One region of the Sphingopyxis sp. 550B genome, then DNA from elsewhere that is predicted to be linked to it. Evidence: predicted binding sites of a transcription regulator. Region 1 holds the regulator's gene; each other region holds the start of a gene.
What was found. Region 1 encodes LexA, which represses DNA repair genes until DNA is damaged. Its sites were predicted from a motif close to GTTCCNCNCTTGTTCT; they were not measured.
Positions count from the first base shown of each region.

Region 2: radA (DNA repair protein RadA) is a predicted target of LexA. The motif match lies at 2,881-2,896, and genes of this name have one in related genera.
Region 3: AC2S9W_RS00605 (ribonucleoside-diphosphate reductase subunit alpha) is a predicted target of LexA. The motif match lies at 2,929-2,944, and genes of this name have one in related genera.
Region 4: AC2S9W_RS03325 (ImuA family protein) is a predicted target of LexA. The motif match lies at 2,309-2,324, and genes of this name have one in related genera.

Region 1 is NZ_CM171610.1:3,466,084-3,471,390, reverse strand. It holds gene gltX (glutamate--tRNA ligase) at 1-709, opposite strand, end outside; gene AC2S9W_RS16090 (ComEC/Rec2 family competence protein) at 829-2,937, shown strand; gene lexA (transcriptional repressor LexA) at 2,891-3,565, opposite strand; gene trpC (indole-3-glycerol phosphate synthase TrpC) at 3,665-4,450, opposite strand; gene trpD (anthranilate phosphoribosyltransferase) at 4,482-5,307, opposite strand, start outside.
Region 2 is NZ_CM171610.1:107,005-112,311, reverse strand. It holds gene AC2S9W_RS00535 (acetyl-CoA acetyltransferase) at 1-1,016, opposite strand, end outside; gene AC2S9W_RS00530 (enoyl-CoA hydratase-related protein) at 1,018-1,821, opposite strand; gene fsa (fructose-6-phosphate aldolase) at 2,074-2,724, opposite strand; gene radA (DNA repair protein RadA) at 2,912-4,273, shown strand; gene AC2S9W_RS00515 (CvpA family protein) at 4,416-4,991, shown strand; gene AC2S9W_RS00510 (iron-sulfur cluster assembly scaffold protein) at 4,988-5,307, shown strand, end outside.
Region 3 is NZ_CM171610.1:129,519-134,825, forward strand. It holds gene AC2S9W_RS00600 (EAL domain-containing protein) at 7-2,295, shown strand; gene AC2S9W_RS00605 (ribonucleoside-diphosphate reductase subunit alpha) at 2,985-4,928, shown strand; gene AC2S9W_RS00610 (hypothetical protein) at 5,031-5,307, shown strand, end outside.
Region 4 is NZ_CM171610.1:722,728-728,034, forward strand. It holds gene AC2S9W_RS03315 (multidrug efflux RND transporter permease subunit) at 1-633, shown strand, start outside; gene AC2S9W_RS03320 (efflux transporter outer membrane subunit) at 630-2,033, shown strand; gene AC2S9W_RS03325 (ImuA family protein) at 2,330-3,112, shown strand; gene AC2S9W_RS03330 (Y-family DNA polymerase) at 3,015-4,553, shown strand; gene AC2S9W_RS03335 (error-prone DNA polymerase) at 4,550-5,307, shown strand, end outside.

The sequences.
Region 1 (5,307 bases):
AATTCTCGTGAGATTCGGCCATCGCGTGGATCAGCGCCCGCTGGCGGAAGGCGTTGTTGAGATGGTCGTCGCCGCGGATGACGTGGGTGACGCCCATGTCGTTATCGTCGACGACGACGCTCAGCATATAGGTCGGCGTGCCGTCGCTGCGCAGCAGGATGAAATCGTCGAGTTCGGCATTCTGGACGGTGACCTCGCCCTGGACGCGGTCGCGGATCGTCGCCGCGCCGTCCTGCGGCGCGCGCAGGCGGATGACGTGCGGCGCGGCGGGATCGCCGTCGTCGCGGTCGCGCCATGGGCTGCGGACGCGGAAGGGGACGCGCTTCTCCTGCGCCTCGGCGCGCATCGCGGCCAGCTCGTCCTGCGTCAGATAGCAGCGATAGGCCGCGCCCTTCGCGAGCAGTTCCTGCGCGACCTCTGCATGGCGGCCGGCGCGCGCGAACTGGAAGACGGCGTCGCCGTCCCAGTCGAGGTCGAGCCAGCGCATCCCGTCGAGGATCGCGTCGATCGCGGCCTCGGTCGACCGCGCGCGGTCGGTGTCTTCGATGCGGAGCAGGAACTTGCCGCCATGGTGCCGCGCGAACAGCCAGTTGAACAGCGCGGTGCGCGCGCCGCCGATATGGAGGAAGCCGGTCGGGGAGGGCGCGAAGCGCGTCACCACGTCGGTGCCGGTCGCTTCGGCGGGATCGGTCTTGTTTTCGGTTGCCACTCTGGCCTCTTTCACTCACCTTGCGGCCCCGGGCGGGGACCGGGGACGATGTCGGGGCAGCCCCTAGCATGGCGACAAGGAGGCTTCAAACGCCCATTGGGGAAAGCGCGGCCGCCGCGTTGCGGCGCGCCTTCGCGTGGCTGGAGGACCGGCTCGACCGCGAGCGCGAGCGGTTGGGACTGTGGCTGCCGGTCGCGCTGTCGGCGGGGATCGGCTTGTGGTTCGCGGCGCCGGCGCGCGCGCAGTGGATCGGAACGCTGTTCCTTCTCGGCGGGGGCGTCTGCGGCGGCTTGCTGATCGGCTGGCAGCGGCGGACCGGGCGCAGCCTTGCGATCGCCTGCGCCACGATGGCTGCGGGGCTGCTGCTGATCTGGGCGCGCGCCGCGTGGGTCGCGGCGCCGGTGCTCGCCTATCCGGCTACGACCGAATTTTCGGCGGTGGTCGAAAGCGTCGAACCGCTGCCGGCGCGCGGCACGGTGCGGATGATCGTGCGGCCGCACGGGCGCGCCGACCTGCCGCCGCGGGTCCGGCTGACGCTGAGCGGCGAGCGCGCGGCGGGGATCGCGCCCGGCGAGTCGATCGGCCTGCGCGCGCGGCTGATGCCGCCGCCGGCGGCCAACCTGCCCGGCGGCTACGACTTCGCCCAGCGCGCCTGGTTCGACGGCATCGGTGCGGTCGGGACGGTGCTGGGAGAGGTCGCGCGCGCGCCCGGAGCGGGCGAGCGACGCCAGCCGCTGCGCGCGCGGCTCAGCGCACATATCCACACCGCGGTGCCGGGATCGCCCGGCGGTGTCGCCGCGGCGCTCGTCACCGGCGACCGTGGCGCGATCGCCGAGACGGATGACGAGGCGATGCGCCGCAGCGGGCTTGCGCACCTGCTGTCGATCAGCGGCCTGCACGTGACCGCGGTGATCGGTTTCGTGATGCTGCTCGCGATGCGGCTGCTCGGGCTGAGCCGGCGCCTCGCGCTGGCGGGGCATGTGTTGCCGCTGGCCGCCGCCGCGGCGGCGCTGGCCGGGGCGGGCTATACCTGGCTTGCCGGAGCGGAAGTGCCGACGCTGCGTTCGTTGATCGCGGCGCTGCTCGTGCTCGCCGCCTTCCTGATGGGGCGCGAGGCGATCACGCTGCGCCTCGTCGCGGCGGGTGCGCTGCTCGTGCTGCTGTGGCGCCCCGAAGCACTCGCCGGACCCAGCTTCCAGCTCAGCTTCGCCGCGGTGACGGCGATCATCGCATTGCACGAAAGCCGCTGGATGCGCACGTTCCTGGCGCGGCGCGACGAAGGCACGGCGCTTCGTCTGCTGCGCGCCGCGGCGGGATTGCTACTGACGGGGCTGGTCGTCGAGGTCGCGCTGGCGCCGATCGCGCTGTTCCATTTCCACAAGGCGGGGCTTTACGGCGCGCTCGCCAATATCGTCGCGATCCCGCTGACGACCTTCGTCATCATGCCGATGGAGGCGCTGGCGCTGCTGTTCGACGGCGTCGGGCTCGGCGCGCCCTTCTGGTGGGTCGCCGAACAGGCGCTGCGGTTGCTGATCGCGCTCGCCCACCGGGTCGCTTCGGCGCCGGGAGCCGTCGCGACGCTGCCCAGCTTTCCGCCGGGCGGTTTCGCGCTTGCGCTGTTCGGCGGCCTGTGGCTGCTGCTGTGGCAGACGCGCTGGCGGCTCGCCGGGGTGGCGCCGCTGCTGGCGGGGGCCGCCATCCTGCTCGCGCAGCCGCGTCCCGACCTGCTGATCTCCGGCGACGGACGCCACATCGCCGCGGCCGTTCCCGGCGGCGGCTATGCGCTGCTACGCGCGCGGGCGGGGGACTATATCCGCGATTCGATGGCCGAAGCGGCAGGGATCGACGTCCCCTTCACCGCGCTCGCCGATCTCGACCATGTCGAATGCAACGCCGATTTCTGCCGCTGGCGGCAGGGGCAGGGCGCGACACGGCGCATCATCCTCGCCGCGCGTGGCCGCGACCGCATCGATGGCCGCGCCATGGCCGCCGCCTGCGCCGCGGCCGACGTGGTGATCAGCGACCGCTGGCTGCCACGCGAATGCATCGGGCGCTGGCTGACGATCGACCGCGACAGTCTGGAAGCGAGCGGCGGTCTTGCGCTCTATCTGGGCGAGCGACCGCATGTCGCCACCGCGCTGCGCGCCGGCGACGCGCATCCGTGGCGGCGACCGCAACAGGTCAGTGGTAACGACGAAGCAATCCCGACAGGCGGCCCTGCACGATGACGCGCTCGGCCTCGTAGCGCTGCGGTTCATAGGCGCTGTTCGCGGGATCGAGCCGGATCATCGGCCCTTCGCGGCGGAAATATTTGAGCGTCGCATCCTGTCCGTCGACGAGCGCGACGACGATATCGCCTTCGCGCGCGGTGTTCGCCTTCTGGATCAGCGCATAGTCGCCGTCGAGAATCCCCGCTTCGACCATCGAATCGCCCGACACTTCGAGCGCATAATGCTCGCCCGCGCCAAGCAGCGCGGCGGGAACCGAAAGCTGGTTGTGATCCTCGAACGCCTCAATCGGCACGCCGGCGGCGATGCGGCCGTGCAGCGGGACCTCGATGATGTCGTTGGCGGCGATCGGCTTCAACGCCGGCGCCGGCTTGCGCAGCGGCACGACGGTGTCGCGCGCCGGCGCCTTCGCCGCCTCGGGCAGCTTGAGCACTTCCAGCGCGCGGGCGCGATTGGGCAGGCGGCGCAGGAAGCCCCGCTCCTCGAGTGCGCTGATCAGCCGGTGGATGCCCGATTTCGACTTGAGCCCGAGCGCATCCTTCATCTCCTCGAACGAAGGCGAAATTCCGCTCGCGTCGAGGCGCTGCTGGATGAAGTGGAGCAGTTCGTGCTGCTTCGCGGTCAACATCTCTCGGTCTCCATGCTGTCAATGGACATATAGAGAACGATAGTGGAACAGAGCGGAACTTGTCAAGCGATGACGGAGCGGCTTGAGCCGTGGACGCCGTCAGCCCTCCAGCAACGTCCGCGTCGCTACGGTCACGTCCGCCTGCCGCATCAGGCTTTCGCCGACCAGAAAGGCATGGACGCCGCTCCGGGCGAGGCGCTGGCAGTCGGCATGGGCGGCGATGCCGCTTTCGCCGACGAGCAACGTGCCCGGTGGAACGCGCTTCGCAAGCCGTTCGGTGACGGCAAGGTCGGTCTCGAAGGTACGAAGATCGCGGTTGTTGACGCCGATCAGGCGCGATCGGAGGTGGGTGAGTGCGCGGTCGAGCTCGGCCTCGTCGTGCACTTCGACCAGCACGTCCATGCCGCGTTCGAGGGCGGCCGCCTCGATCTCGCGCATCGGCCCGTCGTCGAGGGCGGCGACGATGATCAGGATCGCGTCGGCGCCGATCGAGCGCGCTTCGGCGACCTGCCACGGGTCGATCATGAAATCCTTGCGCAGCACCGGCAGGTTGCAGGCGGTGCGCGCGGCGATCAGAAATTCCTCATGCCCCTGGAACCACGGCGCGTCGGTGAGCACCGACAGGCACGCCGCGCCGCCGGCTTCATAAGCGCGCGCATGGTCCGCCGGATTGAAATCCTTGCGGATCAGGCCCTTGGAAGGCGAAGCTTTTTTGATTTCGGCGATCAGGCCGAAGCCGCCCGCCGCGATCTTCGCCTCGAGAGCCGCCGCGAAGCCACGCACCGCGCCCGCGTCGATCGCATCAAGCTGCGTCACCGATCGGCTCTTGCGGCGCTCGGCGACCTCTTCGGCCTTGGTGGCGAGGATTTCGGTCAATTTGTTCATATGGAATGCTTTTCCGGGCGCTGGGCGTCATTCATCGGTAGGCGATCCAGCAATCGAGCAGCGCGTTGGCAAGCCCCTTGTCGATCGCCTCGGCGGCTTCCTCGACCCCGTCGACGAGGCTGTCGACCGCGCCCGCGACGACAAGCGCCTCGGCGGCGTTGTAGAGCACCGCGTCGCGATAGGCGCCGTGCTCGCCCCGCAGCAGGTCGCGCAAGGCCCTGGCATTATAGCTGGCGTCGCCGCCGCGGATCGCAGCGATCGGATGCGAGGGCAGACCGGCGTCGGCCGCGGTGCTGCGCTGCATCTGCACGCCGTCGGGCGTCACCACCGCCACCTCGTTACCGCCCGCGAGCGACAGCTCGTCGAGCCCTTCGTCGCCCGAAATGACGCGCGAATGGTCGGTGCCGAGCCGGTGCAGCGCTTCGGCATAGACCGGAACATAGGCGGGGCGCGCGATGCCGATGAGCTGGCGCGTCACGCGCGCCGGATTGGCGAGCGGCCCCATCAGGTTGAAGATGGTGCGGCGCGCCAGCGCCTGACGGATCGGCTGGATGCGCTTCATCGCCGGATGATGGTTGGCGGCAAAGAGGAAACAGATGCCGAGGTCGGCGAGCTGCGCCTCCGCCATCCGCCCGGCGCGCTCCATGTCGAGCCCGAGCGCCTCGAGCGTGTCGGCCGCGCCGGATTTCGAGGAAGCGGCGCGATTCCCGTGCTTTGCGACGGGAACCTCGCACGCCGCGACGACGATCGACACCGCGGTCGAGACGTTGAGCGTGTGGTGGCCGTCACCGCCGGTGCCGCAGACGTCGATCGCGCCCGCGGGCGCCTGGATCGGGATCAGCCGCTCGCGCATCGCC
Region 2 (5,307 bases), 920 kb from region 1:
GCGGGCCGGTCCCATGGCCAGCCGAGGACGCGCCGCGCCATCTTCGGCACGCAGGGGAAACAGCTGTAGAGTTCGACGCAGTCGAAATCCTCGACCGTCATACCGTTCAGGTCGAGCGTGCGGGCGATCGACGTCTCCATGCTGACGCTATGGTCGTAGCGGTCGCGCGCCAGAATGCTCGCGGGTTCCTTCGCGGCCGCGCCCATGCCGACATAGATCAGCCGGTCCTCGGCGATGCCGCGCCGCCGTGCCTCGGCAAGGCTGGCGACGAGGAAGCCCGCGCCCTGGTTCACCGACGAATTGGCGACCATCAGCTTCGAATAGGGAAAGGCGATCGGGCGGTTGCGTTCGTTCACGTCGAGGATGTCGGCGGGCGAGGCGGGCTTTCTTATCCACGCGCCGGGGTTTTCCGCCGCGACCTCGGAAAAGCGCGACCAGATTTCGGCGCTTTCGAACTGCGCGTCCTCGAGGCTTTCGCCCCACGCCGCGCGCGTCGCATTTTCATAGAGCGGATAGACGTCGACCGGCGCCGACAGGCCGTGCCTCTGGGCGTAGTTGGGCTCGCGCCGCGTCGCCACCTTGCGCACGGCATTATAGCTCTTGTCCTCGCCGCTCGCCGCCTTGGCGGCGCGGCCCGCGGCGGTGCGCAGCGCCTCGCCGCCGACGACGGCCGCCAGCTTGACCTCGCCCGCGCCGATGCGGTTCGCGGCCTCGTTGAGCAGGCGGATCGGCGTGTCGCCATGCGGCGCCGCCGACTGGTAGTTGATCGCGGGATTGGCGCCGATCGCCGCCGCGAGCGGTTCGCACAGCTTGCCGAGATGATGGAAGCTGATCTGGTCGACGATCGCGAGGCTGTCGATGTCGGCGAGCGGGACGCCGGCGTCCTGCGCCGCGACCTTCAGTGCCTCGACCATCAGGCCGAGCGAGTCGAGCCCCCGGTCGGGATCGTCGGGGCGGTCGTTAACCTGCCCGACGCCGATGATGACGGGAATGCGTTCGGGATCGGTCATGCTCATCTCAGCGTGCCTTCCACACCGGCTTGCGCTTCTCGGCAAAAGCGCGCGGGCCTTCGCGCGCGTCCTCGCTCGCCATCAGCAGCTTGCGTTCGCGGCTGTTGTCGGCCCAATGCGCATCGTCGCCGGCGATCGCCCCGTCCTGCATCCGGAGCGCGACGCGCTTCGACGCCTGCACCGACAAGGGGGCGTTGCCCGCGATCTTCTCGGCGAGCGCGATCGCGGTCGGCATCAGGTCGGCGAGCGGCACGACGCGATTGGCGAAACCATGGCGCAGCGCGGTCGCGGCATCGAAGGGATCGCCGGTGAGCAGATGTTCCATCGCCAGCTTCGGCGGCAGCTGCTTGACGATCCGGAAGGCGCCGCCCGCCGCCGCGAACAGCCCGACCTTGACCTCGGGCAGGCCGAACTGCGCATTTTCGGCGGCAACGATCAGGTCACACATCAGCGCGAGCTCGCAGCCGCCGCCGAAGGCGAAGCCATTGACCGCGCCGATCACCGGTTTCGAGATCGGGTGCGCGGCAAAGCCGCCGAAGCCCCATGCCTGCTGCGCCTTGTCCTCGGGCGCCAGCGCGCCGCCGCGCGACAGGGCGACGAGATCGGCGCCCGCGCAGAACGCCTTGTCGCCCGCGCCGGTGATGATGACGACGCGGATTTCGGGGTCGCTTTCCGCTTCGTCGAGCGCGGTGCCGATGCCGACGTGGACCGCCGCGTTGACGGCGTTGCGCGCCTCGGGCCGGTTGATCGTGACGATCAATATATGGCCGTTGCGTGTCGTCAGGACGGCGGGGGCGGCGGTGTCGGTCATGCGAATCTCTCCCTTTCGGGCGAGTATCGGCGCGAGTTGACGTTTACGTCAACTGGAAAGGACGGGCGTGCCCCAACAGGCGTGCGCACCCGAAGGCGGGGCTGCACGCCACATCCTTTTCGTCACCCTGAACTTGTTTCAGGGTCCATGGCCGGCCCTCTCCCGTAGCGCGGCGTTCGACGGAGATTCGGGCCATGGATGCTGAAACGAGTTCAGCATGACGAATTGAGGACTGGCGTCGTCCGTGTCGCGTCAGATCGACTGCCCGGTCTTGGCCCAGTCCGCCAGAAACCCTTCGATGCCCTTTTCGGTCAGGACATGCTTGAACAGTCCCTTGATGACCGACGGCGGCGCGGTCATCACGTCGGCGCCGATCTTCGCGGCTTCGAGCACATGGATGCCGTGGCGCACGCTGGCGACGAGAATTTCGGTGTCGAAGGCGTAATTGTCGTAGATCAGCCGGATGTCGGCGATCAATTGCATGCCGTCGAAGCCATTGTCGTCGTGGCGACCGACGAAAGGCGAGACGAAGGTCGCCCCCGCCTTTGCCGCGAGCAGCGCCTGCGTCGCCGAGAAGCAGAGCGTGACGTTGACCATCGTCCCGTCGCCGGTCAGCGCCTTGCAGGTCTTGAGCCCGTCGATGGTCAGCGGCACCTTGATGCAGACATTGTCGGCGATCTTGCGGAGGATTTCGGCCTCCTTCATCATCGTTTCATGGTCGAGCGCGACCACCTCGGCCGACACGGGGCCGTCGACGAGGGCGCAGATTTCCTTCGTCACCTCCTTGAAGTCGCGGCCCGACTTGGCGATCAGCGACGGGTTGGTCGTGACGCCGTCGAGCAGGCCGGTTGCGGCGAGTTCCTGGATGGCGTCGATTTCGGCGGTGTCGGCGAAAAATTTCATGGCTCGGATGATCCTGCTGGATGGTGATTCGGGTTTTCCGATCCCCTAGAACCCTTTCCTCGTCATTGCGAGCGAAGCGAAGCAATCCAGGACGGCTTACGCATGCTCTGGATTGCTTCGCTTCGCTCGCAATGACGATGGTGGGAAATTGCTGGCGTTCCATTTTTGTTCCCGCTAAGCGACCTTCATGGCCAAAGCGAAACGCCAATATGTCTGCCAGAATTGCGGCGCCGTCAGTTATCGCTGGCAGGGCCAGTGCGCCGATTGCGGCGAGTGGAACACACTGGTCGAGGAAGCGGCCGAAACCGTCTTTTCCGCGAAGCACGACCTGTCGAAGGGCGGCCGCACGCTCGCGCTCGAAACGCTCGACGAACAGAGCGCGATGCCCGAGCGGATGCTGTGCGGCATCGCCGAGTTCGACCGCGCGCTCGGCGGCGGCTTCGTCGCCGGGTCGGCGACGCTGATCGGCGGCGATCCGGGGATCGGCAAATCGACCTTGCTGCTTCAGGCCGCGGGCCGGATCGCCAGGGCGGGCAAATCGGTCGTCTATATCAGCGGCGAGGAAGCGGCGGCGCAGGTGCGGCTGCGCGCGCAGCGGCTGGGGCTCGGCGACGCGCCGGTGGCGCTCGCCAGCGCGACTTCGGTGCGCGACATCCTCGCCACGCTGGAAGGCCGCAGCGCCGATTTCGTCGTCATCGATTCGATCCAGACGATGCACAGCGACCTGATCGACAGCGCGCCGGGTACCGTCAGCCAGGTGCGCGCGAGCGCGCAGGAGCTGATCCGCTATGCCAAGGACAGCGGCGCGGCGATCGTGCTCGTCGGCCATGTGACGAAGGACGGGACGATCGCGGGGCCGCGCGTGCTCGAACATATGGTCGACACCGTGCTGGCGTTCGAGGGCGAGCGCAGCCACCAGTATCGCATCCTGCGCGCGGTCAAGAACCGCTTTGGCGGCACCGACGAGATCGGGGTGTTCGCGATGGGCGAGGAGGGGCTGGGCGAGGTCGCCAACCCGTCGAGCCTGTTCCTGACCGACCGCAGCCGCGACGTGCCGGGGTCGGTGGTATTCCCCGCGCTGGAGGGCACGCGGCCGGTGCTGGTCGAGGTACAGGCGCTGACCGTCCGCCTTGCGAGCGGCGCGACGCCGCGCCGCGCCGTCGTCGGCTGGGACAGCGGGCGGCTCGCGATGGTGCTCGCGGTGCTCGAGGCGCGCTGCGGGCTCCAGATGGGCGCCGCGGAGGTCTATCTGAACATCGCGGGCGGCTATCGCCTCACCGATCCGGCGGCCGACCTCGCGGTGGCGGCGGCGCTGATCTCGGCGTTCAGCGAGCGGCCGGTGCCCGCCGATGCGATCGTCTTCGGCGAACTGTCGCTGTCGGGCGAGGTGCGCCCGGTCGCGCACGACGCGCTGCGCCTGCGCGAGGCGGCGAAGCTCGGCTTTTCAAGCGGCTGGGGGCCAAAGGGGATGAAGGGTGTGAAGGGGATCGGCGTCACCGGCTTCGGCCGGCTCGGCGAACTCGTTGACCTGATGCTCGGGCGTGCCTAGATCGACGGACATCAAGCTATTCCGTTCGCCCTGAGCTTGTCGAAGGGCTGTTCTTTCCGCCGGGAAGGAGAAAAAGGACGGTGCTTCGACAAGCTCAGCACGAACGGTTGTATTTCATGCGTGATTTTTGGATTGCGGTCCGATGGCGAATCTGACGGCCCTCGACATCATCGTGCTGACGCTCGTCGGCGGCGGGGCGGTGCTCGGCTTTTCGCGCGGGCTGGTGCAGGAGGTGACGTCGCTCCTCGCCTGGGTGCTCGCCTTCCTGGCGGTGCGCTTCTTCCATGCGACGCTGACCGGCCTGCTGGGCGCCTATATCGGCGCCCCCGGCGGCGCGGCGATGCTGTCCTTCGTGCTGTTGTTCGGCGGCGTGTTCGCGGTGACGAAATGGGGATCGCGCGCGATGGGGCAGCGCAGCCGCGCCTCGCTGGTCGGCGGTTTCGACCGCGGGCTCGGCGCGGGGTTCGGCGCGGTGAAGGGGCTTTTGCTCGCGACATTGCTCTTCATGGCGGCGACATTGCTCTACGATGTCGGTTACGGCAACGCGGCACGTCCGGGCTGGATGACCGAAAGCCGCACCTATCCCGCGCTGAGCGCGACGAGCGCGGCGCTGAGCAAGGTCATTGCCGACCGCCGCGCCGACGCGCGCGCGGCGGCGGTGCCCGACGCGGCGGAACAGGATGTCGCGGCGCAGGGCGGGGCGGATCGGGCGCGATGAGCGCGCCGCTCTACAATCGCGACATATTGGCGCTGGCCGTCGCCAACGCCGACTATCCGCTGCTGGATGCCGGGCAGCGCGCCTCGCTGCGCGCGCCGCTGTGCGGCAGCCGGATCATCGTCGATGTCGATTCCGACGCCGCCGGGACGGTGCGCGCGGTCGGCCTGCATGTCGAGGCATGCGCGCTGGGGCAGGCATCGGCGGCGCTGCTTGCGCGCCATGCGCCGGGGCGCAGCCTTGCCGACCTGCGCGCCGCGCGCGATGCGATCGCCGGCTGGTTCGCGGGCGAGGGTGCGGCGCCCGACTGGCCGGGGTT
Region 3 (5,307 bases), 940 kb from region 1:
ACGTGCGTGCCCAATCCGGTCAGAAGCCTGATCATCAGTTGGCGGTCCATCGGCCTGTCGCTGCTGTTGAGCGTGCTCGTCGGCCTGTCGGCGGCCGCGGTGCCGCTCGACCGGCTGGTCGAAGCGGCCATCGGCCGGTTCGCCTGGCGACCGGTGTCGGGCGATATAGTGGTCGTCGCAATCGACGAGCGAACGCTCGACAATTCGCCCAAATCCAGCTTTTCGCTGACACAGCACGCACAGGTCGTCGACGCGGTCAATGCCGCCGGCGCGCGGCGGCTGTTCATCGATTTCTACTACAACCGACGCGAGGCGGACAGCGACTTTCCCCGACTGACCGGGGCCATTCGCCGCATGGGCGACCGGGTCGTCCTGGGGCTGGTTGCCGGCTCGAACAGGCCCGGCGATTTCCAGCCGACGTTCCTGCCCAGTCCCGCGTTCGGCTCTGCCGCCGGTCAGGCCAGCATAGGGCTGGAATATGATTTCTGGCAGGTCTGGCGTCTCGCGACGGCCGTCTCGATCGGCGGGAAAACCGTTCCGAGCTTTTCCGCGTTGTTGGCGCAGCGGTCGCTTCCGATCGGCAGTTTCGCGCTCGACTATTCCTATCGAACCAGCTCCATTCCTGTTTATGAGGCCATCGACCTGCTCTCGGGAAAGGTCGGCGGGCGCGAGTTGGCGGGCAAGGATGTCGTCTTCGCACCCACCGCCCCCTCCTTTCAGGATGCGCATTTTCTGCCGGGACATAATCGCGTGCCGGGCGCCTTCATCCATGTCATCGGCGCGGAGACGCTGAAGCGCGGCAATCCGGCCGATATAGGCTGGATGCCGGCGTTCGCACTCGCCCTCCTCACGACGTTGGGCGCCGTCGCCTTCCGCCGTGGCCGATGGTTCAATGCGACGGCATTGGGCACGATCGCGGCGCTGATCGTCGTCAAGGTCTGGCTGACGACGATGCTCGTCACCTGTTCGATCGGCGCCGCACTGGTCCTGATCGGGGTGTTCGGTGCCAATGTTTCGCGCCGCCGCCGCCGCGAATCGGCGCTCCACGAAAATCCCGTATCGGGGCTACCCAATTTCGAGGCGCTACGGTCGCAGGCGCCGTTCGGAAGCCACACCGTGGTTGCGGCAAAGCTGGTCAATTTCGGCGATCTCGTCGCCTTTCTGCCCGGCGAAGGCAGCCAGCAACTCGTCGAGCAGGTCGCACGCCGCCTGCAGCTCGCGTCGCAGTCGACGGCGCTGCACCACGACCCCGACGGCAACTTTGCCTGGCTCGTCCCATTTTATCAGCACAGCCAGATCGAGGCGCAACTCGCGGGCCTCGCCGCGCTGTTCAACGCCCCGCTGACGATCGGCGGCGCGCGCATCGACGTCGCGATCGCCTTCGGCGTCAACGACGAGTTCGAGGGATCGAATGCGCAGCGGCTGGCCGCGGCGCTGGTCGCCGCCGATCACGCGGTCCGCACCCGCGCGCTGTGGACCAAACATATGCCGCGCCAGCAGGAGGACGCCGGCTGGCAATTGAGTTTCCATTCGCAGCTCGAGGACGCGCTGACCGGCGGCGACATCTGGGTCGCCTTTCAGCCGCAATATGGCATCGCGACCGGCCAGCTGGTCGGCGTGGAGGCGCTGGTGCGCTGGACGCATCCGACGCGCGGCCCCATCCCGCCCGACGAGTTCATCGTCCAGGCCGAAAAGAGCCAGGACATCTATCGCCTGACGCTGTTCGTCATGGACCAGGCGATCCGGTCGGCGGCCCAGCTGCATGCTCGCGGCCTCCACGCCAACATGTCGGTGAACCTGTCTGCGGCGTTGCTCGACCATGACGACCTCGTCGGCACGATCCGCGTGATGCTCACAGCGCATCATCTGCCGCCCGAACTGCTGACGATCGAGATTACCGAAACCGCGCAGATCGAGAACAGCCGGCAGGCGCGCCAGACGCTGGCGCAGCTTCGTCGTGCCGGCATCCGCCTGTCGATCGACGATTATGGCACCGGCCAGTCCAACCTCGAATATCTGACCGAGATCGAAGCCGACGAGATCAAGATCGACAAGCGATTCGTGATGACGATGCGCGATTCGCAGCGCAACTTCGAAATCGTCAAATCGACCATCGATCTGGCGCATCGCCTGGGCGCCGTCGCGGTTGCCGAAGGGATCGAGGACGCCCCGACGATGGCGTTGCTCCATCAACTCGGATGCGATGTCGGACAAGGCTATCATCTTGGAAAACCGCAGTTGTTTTCCGATCTGGTCGCGTCGATCTTTCCCAACTCCCACAGCCGCATCGCATAGCTGCCAATCTGGCGGCAATCCCATTGGTTAAGACTCGATTTACCTTAAAAATTAAGGTATACGCGCGGTTAACTGTTCTCTTCGTGGGGCAGTGCCGACAGGAGATTGATCATGGGTTGGTTTTGGGGTTGGCTTGGTGGCTCCGGTAGCGCCATCGGCGGCGCGTCCGCCTAAGCCTTGAAAAACTGCAGGAAGGGCCTCGGCATCGCCGGGGCCTTTTCTTTTTGGGCGAATGGCGATTCGGGATGGAGCCATTTCCGTCCGCGCCCGGGCCCCACTGCCCCCATCCCGCTCCCTGCCATGACACGGCCGTTGACGGCCACGCACCTGAAAGCGTCGAACGCCGCGGAATAGCGTGACCGGCGCGCGTCGCGGAGCGTGCGCGAGCGATGAACCGAATCAAATCAGCGACGAATCGAGTCGGTAATCGGGCATTTACTCTCTTGCATCCCTGCGCCGAAGTGGCACTATAGGTGGTGGGTGATCCGTCGGGGGGCCCCAAGAAATTGTATCTGGCTGCAAATGGCGGATTTCCGTCGCTCTTCGTGCAGAGGGGCGGGAAAAGGACGTGGTGCGCCAAATATGTCCCACCCGACGCGCCGAAAGATGCTAGGCTGGGGCTTCGCCCCGAGTCGAACAAGACAAGAACGAAGGCGCCGTCGCGCGCCATGCAAACGGGGTGAAGCAGGATGGATTTTCGCGAGACCGAACGGGTGGAGATGAACGACGTGGCGACGGTGGAACTGACGAGAAACGATGCGCCCGGTGCGGCCGAATCGAAGACTGATTCGCCGGTCGTCGGGCAGGGCGATTCGGGCGAGCCGAAAGTGCACGCGCGCCGATTCGAGGTCACGACCGATTCCAGCCGCGACGCGCTGCTCACCGATTTCGGCAAGGAGACGCTGCAGGACCGCTATCTGCTGCCCGGCGAATCCTATCAGGACCTGTTCGCGCGAGTCGCGTGCGCCTATGCCGACGATGCCGACCACGCCCAGCGCCTCTACGACTATATCTCGCGCCTCTGGTTCATGCCTGCGACCCCGGTGCTCTCGAACGGCGGCACCGGCCGCGGCCTGCCCATCTCCTGCTATCTGAACTCGGTCGACGACAGCCTCGAGGGGATCGTCGGCACCTGGAACGAGAATGTCTGGCTGGCCAGCCGCGGCGGCGGCATCGGCACCTATTGGGGCAATGTCCGCGGCATCGGCGAACCCGTCGGCCTCAACGGCAAGACCAGCGGCATCATTCCCTTCGTGCGCGTGATGGACTCGCTGACCCTCGCGATCAGCCAGGGCAGCCTGCGCCGCGGTTCGGCCGCCTGCTACCTCGACATCTCGCATCCCGAGATCGAGGAGTTCCTCGAGGTGCGCAAGCCGTCGGGCGACTTCAACCGCAAGGCGCTCAACCTCCACCACGGCGTCCTCCTGACCGACGAGTTCATGGAAGCGGTGCGCGACGGCGCCGAGTTCAACCTGCGCAGCCCCAAGGACCAGAGCGTCCGCGGCACCGTCGACGCGCGCGGGCTGTTCCAGAAGCTGGTCGAGACGCGGCTCGCGACCGGCGAGCCCTACATCATCTTCATCGACCAGGTGAACCGCATGATGCCCAAGCATCACCGCGACCTGGGGCTGAAGGTCTCGACCTCGAACCTCTGCTCGGAAATCACGCTGCCGACGGGCCGCGACCATCTGGGCAACGACCGCACCGCGGTCTGCTGCCTCTCGTCGCTCAACCTCGAAACCTGGGACGAGTGGAGCGGCGACAAGCCGTTCATCGAGGACGTGATGCGCTTCCTCGACAATGTCCTCAGCGACTATATCGACCGCGCGCCCGACGAAATGGCGCGCGCCAAATACAGCGCGAGCCGCGAACGCTCGGTCGGGCTCGGCGTCATGGGCTTCCACAGCTTCCTCCAGGCGCGCGGCCTGCCCTTCGAGGGCGCGATGGCGAAATCGTGGAACCTGCGCATCTTCAAGCATATCCGCGCGCAGGTCGACCAGGCGTCGATGCTGCTCGCCAAGGAGCGCGGCCCCTGCCCCGACGCCGCGGACCAGGGCGTGATGGAGCGTTTCAGCTGCAAGATGGCGATCGCGCCGACCGCGTCGATCAGCATCATCTGCGGCGGCACCAGCGCGTGCATCGAGCCGATCCCGGCGAACATCTACACCCACAAGACGCTGTCGGGCAGCTTCGTGGTCAAGAACCCGCACCTCGAATCGCTGCTCGTCGACAAGGCGAAGAACAGCGACGCGGTGTGGAATTCGATCCTCGAAAAGGGCGGCAGCGTCCAGCACCTCGACTTCCTGACGCAGGACGAGAAGGACGCGTTCAAGACGAGCTTCGAGATCGACCAGCGCTGGCTGCTCGAACTCGCCGCCGACCGCACGCCCTATATCGACCAGGCGGCGTCGCTGAACCTGTTCATCCCGGCGGACGTCGAGAAGTGGGACCTGCTGATGCTCCACTATCGCGCGTGGGAACTCGGCATCAAGTCGCTCTATTATCTGCGGTCCAAGTCAGTGCAGCGCGCGGGCTTCGCGGGTGGTGTCGAGGCCGATAACACGGCCGAAGCGCCCAAATACGAACTCACGGCCGAAAGCACCGATTACGACGAATGCCTGGCGTGCCAGTGATGCGCGCACGCGCATCCCTGTCCCGCGGCGAGCGCCGCCACGCATCCTCCGCAGCCCTCGCGCGTTATTCCGACGCGAGGCGGGCTGAAGCGGAGCATGGCGATGAGCGACATCATCCACTACCCGATCCTGACGGCGCTGTTCACGCTGGTCAGCTTCGTCGCGATGATCTGGCTCATCATCAACGCGCGCGGCGTGGCGCGCCTGTTCGCCAAGCGGACCAACGATCTGGAGCCCGGCCCGGCGCCGCGCGGCGTGACGGCATCGGCGCGCGCGGTGTGGATCGCGATCATCCTGTTCGTTCTCGGCGGATTCGGCGCCTTCCTGATGCTGTTCCTGAGCGGGGAGCGTCAGGAGATCGACGCGATCGACAGTCGCG
Region 4 (5,307 bases), 1.5 Mb from region 1:
ATGGAGCGGATGGCGGCCGAGATTCCCGGCACCAGCGTCGCCTGGGCGGGCGCCTCCTATCAGGAGCGGCTGTCGTCGGGTCAGGCGCCGCTGCTCTACGCGCTGTCGCTGCTCGTCGTCTTCCTCTGTCTCGCGGCGCTCTACGAAAGCTGGTCGATCCCGCTCGCGGTGCTGCTGGTTATCCCGCTCGGGCTCGTCGGTTCGGTGTTCGCCGTGTCGCTGCGCGGGCTGCAGAACGACGTCTATCTGCAGATCGGCCTGCTGACGACGATGGGGCTCGCGGCGAAGAACGCGATCCTAATGATCGAGTTCGCCGAGCAGGAGGAAAAGAAGGGCAAGCGCGTGATCGAGGCAGCGGTCGAGGCGGCGCGCATCCGTCTGCGCCCGATCCTGATGACGAGCTTCGCCTTCATCTTCGGCGTGCTGCCGCTGGCGCTCGCGACCGGCGCGGGCGCGAACAGCCGCGTCGCGATCGGCACCGCGGTGATCGGCGGCATGATGACCGCCGCTTTCCTCGCCATCTTCTTCATCCCGCTGTTCTTCGTCCTCGTGCGGCGTGGGGTGCGCGACGGGTTCGCGGCGCTCCGCGCCCGTTTCGGCAAACGCGGCGCCGGGCGGGGGGCAGCGGCATGAGGCGCGCGCCGCTCGCTCTCGCCGCGCTGCCGCTGCTGCTCGCGGGCTGTTCGCTCGCGCCGCAGAAGGTGCTGCCGACGCCGCCGGTGCCGCAAAGCTGGCCGGTGGGCGACGCCTATCTGGCCCAGAGCGAGGCGGCGCTGCCGATCCTGTCCTATACGCAAATCTTCACCGACCCGCGGCTGCAGACGCTCGTCGAGCAGGCGCTGGTGGCCAATCGCGACCTGCGCACCGCCTATGCCAATGTCGCCGCGGCGCGGGCGCAGGTGCGCGTGACGCGCGCGGCGCAATTTCCCGCGATCGGCGCAAGCGCCGGGGCCGGCTATGCCGATCGCGGCGCCGGCGGGGGCAGCGGCGATTTCGCCGTGCAGGGCGGGATCACCGGTTTCGAGCTCGACCTGTTCGGCCGTCTCGCCAATGCGACCGAAGCCGACCGCAACCGCGCGCTGGCGACCGAGGCGGCATCGCGCACGGTGCGCCTCGCGCTGATCGCCGACCTCGCGGGCGCCTGGGCCGCCTATGGCGCCGACCGCGACCTGCTGGCCATCGCCGAGGACACCGCTGCCAACGCGCGCGAGGCGGTGCGGCTGACCAGGGCCCGGCTCGACGGCGGCATCGCGCCGCGCACCGACCTGCGCCAGGCCGAACAGATATTGGCGACCGCCGAGGATTCGATCGCCCAGCAGAAGACGGCGCTGGCGCAGGACGAGAATGCGATCCGGCTGCTCGTCGGCGGCGACGTCGACCGCGCGCTGCTGCCCGCGACCCTTGTCGAGGCCAGCGCCGGAATCGCCGCGCCCCCCGCCGGGGTCCGCTCCGAAATCCTGCTGCGCCGTCCCGATGTGATCGAGGCCGAATATCGGCTGCGCGCCGCCAATGCCGACATCGGCGCGGCACGCGCGCGGCTGTTTCCGGCGATCTCGCTGACGGGCCTCGTCGGTTTCGCGAGCGACGCGCTGTCGGGCCTGTTCGACGGCGGCGCCTTCAACTGGTCGGCGGGCGCCGATGCGAGCGCGTCGATCTTCGATTTCGGCGGCCGCCGCGCCGGCGTCGCGGTGAGCGAAGCGCAGCGTGACGCGGCGCTTTCCAGCTATGAAGGCGCGATCCAGACCGCGTTCCGCGATGTCGCCGACGCGCTCGCGGTGCAGGGCACCATCGCCGAGCGCGTTCGCGCCGCGGCGGCGAACAGCGAAGCGACGGCCGACACCGCGGCGCTGACCGAGGCGCGCTATCGCGGCGGCGTCGACAGCTTCCTCTCCAGCCTCGACGCGCAGCGCAGCCTCTACAACGCGCGGCGCAGCGAAACCGCGACGCGCCTGCTGCTCGCGCAGACGCGCATCGCGCTGTTCCGCGCGCTGGGCGGCGACAGCGGCGCCGGGAGCGACGCGGCGGCGCGCTGAAATCCCTTTCGCACGAAGACGCGAAGCAAGCCCGTGCGGCCTTGGTAAGCGGATCATTATGAATTTCGTGCGTCCATCCGATCTCCCCTCCCGCTTGCGGGAGGGATCGGGGGTGGGCCAGCGGCGTTGCATTCGCCCACCCCGCTGCGGCTAGCGAACAAGTTCGCAAGCCTCGTCGCCCCTCCCGCAAGCGGGAGGGGGACCGAGCCTTTGCAGCCTATTCAAAACGCCCCCACACCCGCCGTCTTGACAAGCGGCGGGACTCACGCGCTAATAGAACATATAGAGAACATGTCATGCGCGATTCGTCCTCCCCTCTCGCCGGGCTGCGCCGCCGCATCGCCCGGATCGCCGCCGCCGGCGCGCCGCCCGGCGACGGCGCGTGGCTGACGAGCGGGCATGCGGGATTCGATGCCGCGCTCGGCGGCGGGCTGGCGATGGGGCGAGCGCATGAAATCTTCGCCGCCGACGCGCTCGATGCGGCCAGTGCCGCCGCCTTCGCCGCGCTGCTCGCCCTGCGCGGGCCCGGCGAAGCGCCGGTCCTGTGGCTGCGCACGGCGGACGGCGCGCGGCGTCAGGGGCATCTCTATGCGCCGGGCCTCGCCGAACTGGGGGGCGATCCGAACCGGCTGCTGCTCGTCGAGGCGCGCGATGCGACCGCGCTGCTCGCCGCCGCCAACGATGCCGTGCGCTGCCCCGGATCGGCGGCGGTCGTCGTCGAAAGCCGCGGCGCACTGGCGGCGCTCGACCTGACCGCGGGGCGGCGGCTCGCGCTCGGCGCGCGCGACGCGGGAACGGTGCTGCTGCTGCTGCGCTTCGCCGCCGAGCCGGTGCCGAGCATCGCCGAGACGCGCTGGCGCCTGGCCGCCGCGCCGTCGCGCGAACTGGAGGCGCAGGCACCGGGGGCGCCCGCCTTCGACCTGGAATTGCTGCGCTGGCGCGCCGGCCCTGCGGGCGCGCGCTGGCGGCTGGAGTGGAACCGTGACGAACGAGCCTTTGGGGACGCGGCGCTATCTGGCGCTCTTCTTCCCCTATCTTCCCGCCGAGCGTCTGTCGCGCACCGCGCCGCGGCCGCCTGACGCCCCGCTCGTCTTCGCCGAAAAGCGGCGCGGGGCGCTGTGCCTCGCGAGCGTCGGCGCCGATGCCGAGGCGCTGGGACTGGTCCCCGGCCTGCCGCTCGCCGACGCGCGGGCGCGCGTGCCCGACCTCGCCGTGGCCGCACACGATCCGGCGGGCGACCTGCTCTGGCTCGACCGGATCGCCGAGGGATGCGGGCGCTACACGCCGCTCGTCGCGCTCGATCCTCCCGACGGGCTGATCCTCGACATCGCGGGATGCGCGCACCTGTTCGGCGGCGAAGCGGCGCTGGTCGCCGATGTCGAGTCGCGGCTCGACCGGCTCGGGATGACGGTGCGCGCCGCGCTCGGCCCCACCGCCGATGCCGCCCGCGCGCTGACGCGCCACCCGGCCCCGCCCGCGCCCGACGAAGCGGCGGCGGTCCGGCGCCTGCCCGTCGCGGCGCTCGACCTCGAAGGCGAGGCGACGCGCGCGCTGCTGCGCGCCGGGCTGCGGACGATCGGCGATCTCGCGAGCCGGCCGATGGCGTCGATCGCCGCGCGCTTCGGCGCCGAGGCGGCCGGGAAGCTGCGCCGTATCCTCGGCGATGCGCCGAGCCCGCTCGCGCCGCGCCGGACGCCGCCGCCCGTCGCCGCCGCGCGCCGTTTCGCCGAACCGGTCGCAAGCACGGCGCATGCGACGACGGTGCTCGCCGAACTGACCGCCGAGGCGATCGCGGAGATGCGCGCGCGCGGCAAGGGCGGCCGTGCGTTCCACGCCACCTTCTTCCGCAGCGACGGCCTCGCCCGGACGATCGTGGTCGAGACCGGCCGGCCGACCCGCGATCCGGCGCTGGTGATGCGGCTGTTCGCCGAGCGCATCGACGGTCTGCGCGACCCGATCGATCCCGGCTTCGGCTTCGACATGATCCGGCTGGCGGTGCCGCGGCTCGAGGCGCTCGGCGCGAGCCAGCTGCGGCTCGAAGGCGGGGCGGTGCGGCGCGCGGCGATCGACGACCTGACCGACCGCCTCGCGGTCCGGCTCGGGCGCGGCCGCGTGCGCCGCCTTCGCCCCGCCGACACCCATATTCCCGAGCAGGCGCAGCTCGAACTGCCCGCGACCGACGCCGCGCCGCCGCAGCCCTGGCCCGCGGCGCCCGACGGCGAGCCGCCGCAGCGCCCCTTCTATCTCTTCGATCCGCCGCAGCCGATCGAGGTGATCGCCGAGGTGCCCGACGGGCCGCCGCAGCGCTTTCGCTGGCGCCGCGCGCTGCACGCGGTGCGTCTGTACGAGGGGCCCGAGCGCATCGCCGCCGAATGGTGGCGCCGCCGCGACAACAGGGGGCTGACGCGCGACTATTACCGCGTCGAGGATGTACAGGGCCGCCGCTACTGGCTGTTCCGCCACGGCCTTTACGACGAAAAGGACGGGCCGCGCTGGTATATCCACGGGCTGTTCGCATGAGCGAGACCTCCACCCCCGAACCGCCGCCCGAACCGGGTTTCGCCGAACTGGTCGCCGCGACCAATTACAGCTTCCTGCGCGGCGCCTCGCATCCCGCAGATATGGTAGCGGAGGCGATGGCGCTTGGTTTGAACGGCATCGGCATCGCCGACCGCAACAGCGTCGCGGGCGTCGTGCGGGCGCTGATCGGATTGCGGGACCTGCGCGCGAAAGCCGAGGCGGATGGGGTCGTACTTGCCCCTTTCAAGCTGGTGGTCGGCGCCCGGCTGGTCTTCGACGACGGCACACCCGACATCGTCGCCTACCCCACCACGCGCCACGGCTGGGGCCGCCTGACCCGCATGCTCACCATAGGCAATCGCCGCACCGAAAAAGGCGACTGCGTGATGAAGTTCCGGAATCTGCTGATTCATTGCGAAGACATGGTCCTGATCGCGTTGGCGACCGGGAAGGATGAATGTCTGTTGCATCGCCTCGCCAAAGCGGCCCCCGGCTCCCTGTGGCTTGGTGCGACCATGCCTCGCGGCGGCAGCGACCGGCGTCAGCTCGCCCGTCTCAGAGCCTTGGCCGAGCGGATCGGCATCCCCATGCTGGCCACCAACGACGCTCTTTACGCTACGCGCGCGGAGCGCCCCCTCCACGATATCGTCACCTGCATCCGCGAGGGCACGACCGTCCACGATGCCGGCCGCCTGCTTCACGCCAATGGCGAACGCCATCTGAAATCGCCGCGCGAGATGCGCCGCCTGTTCCG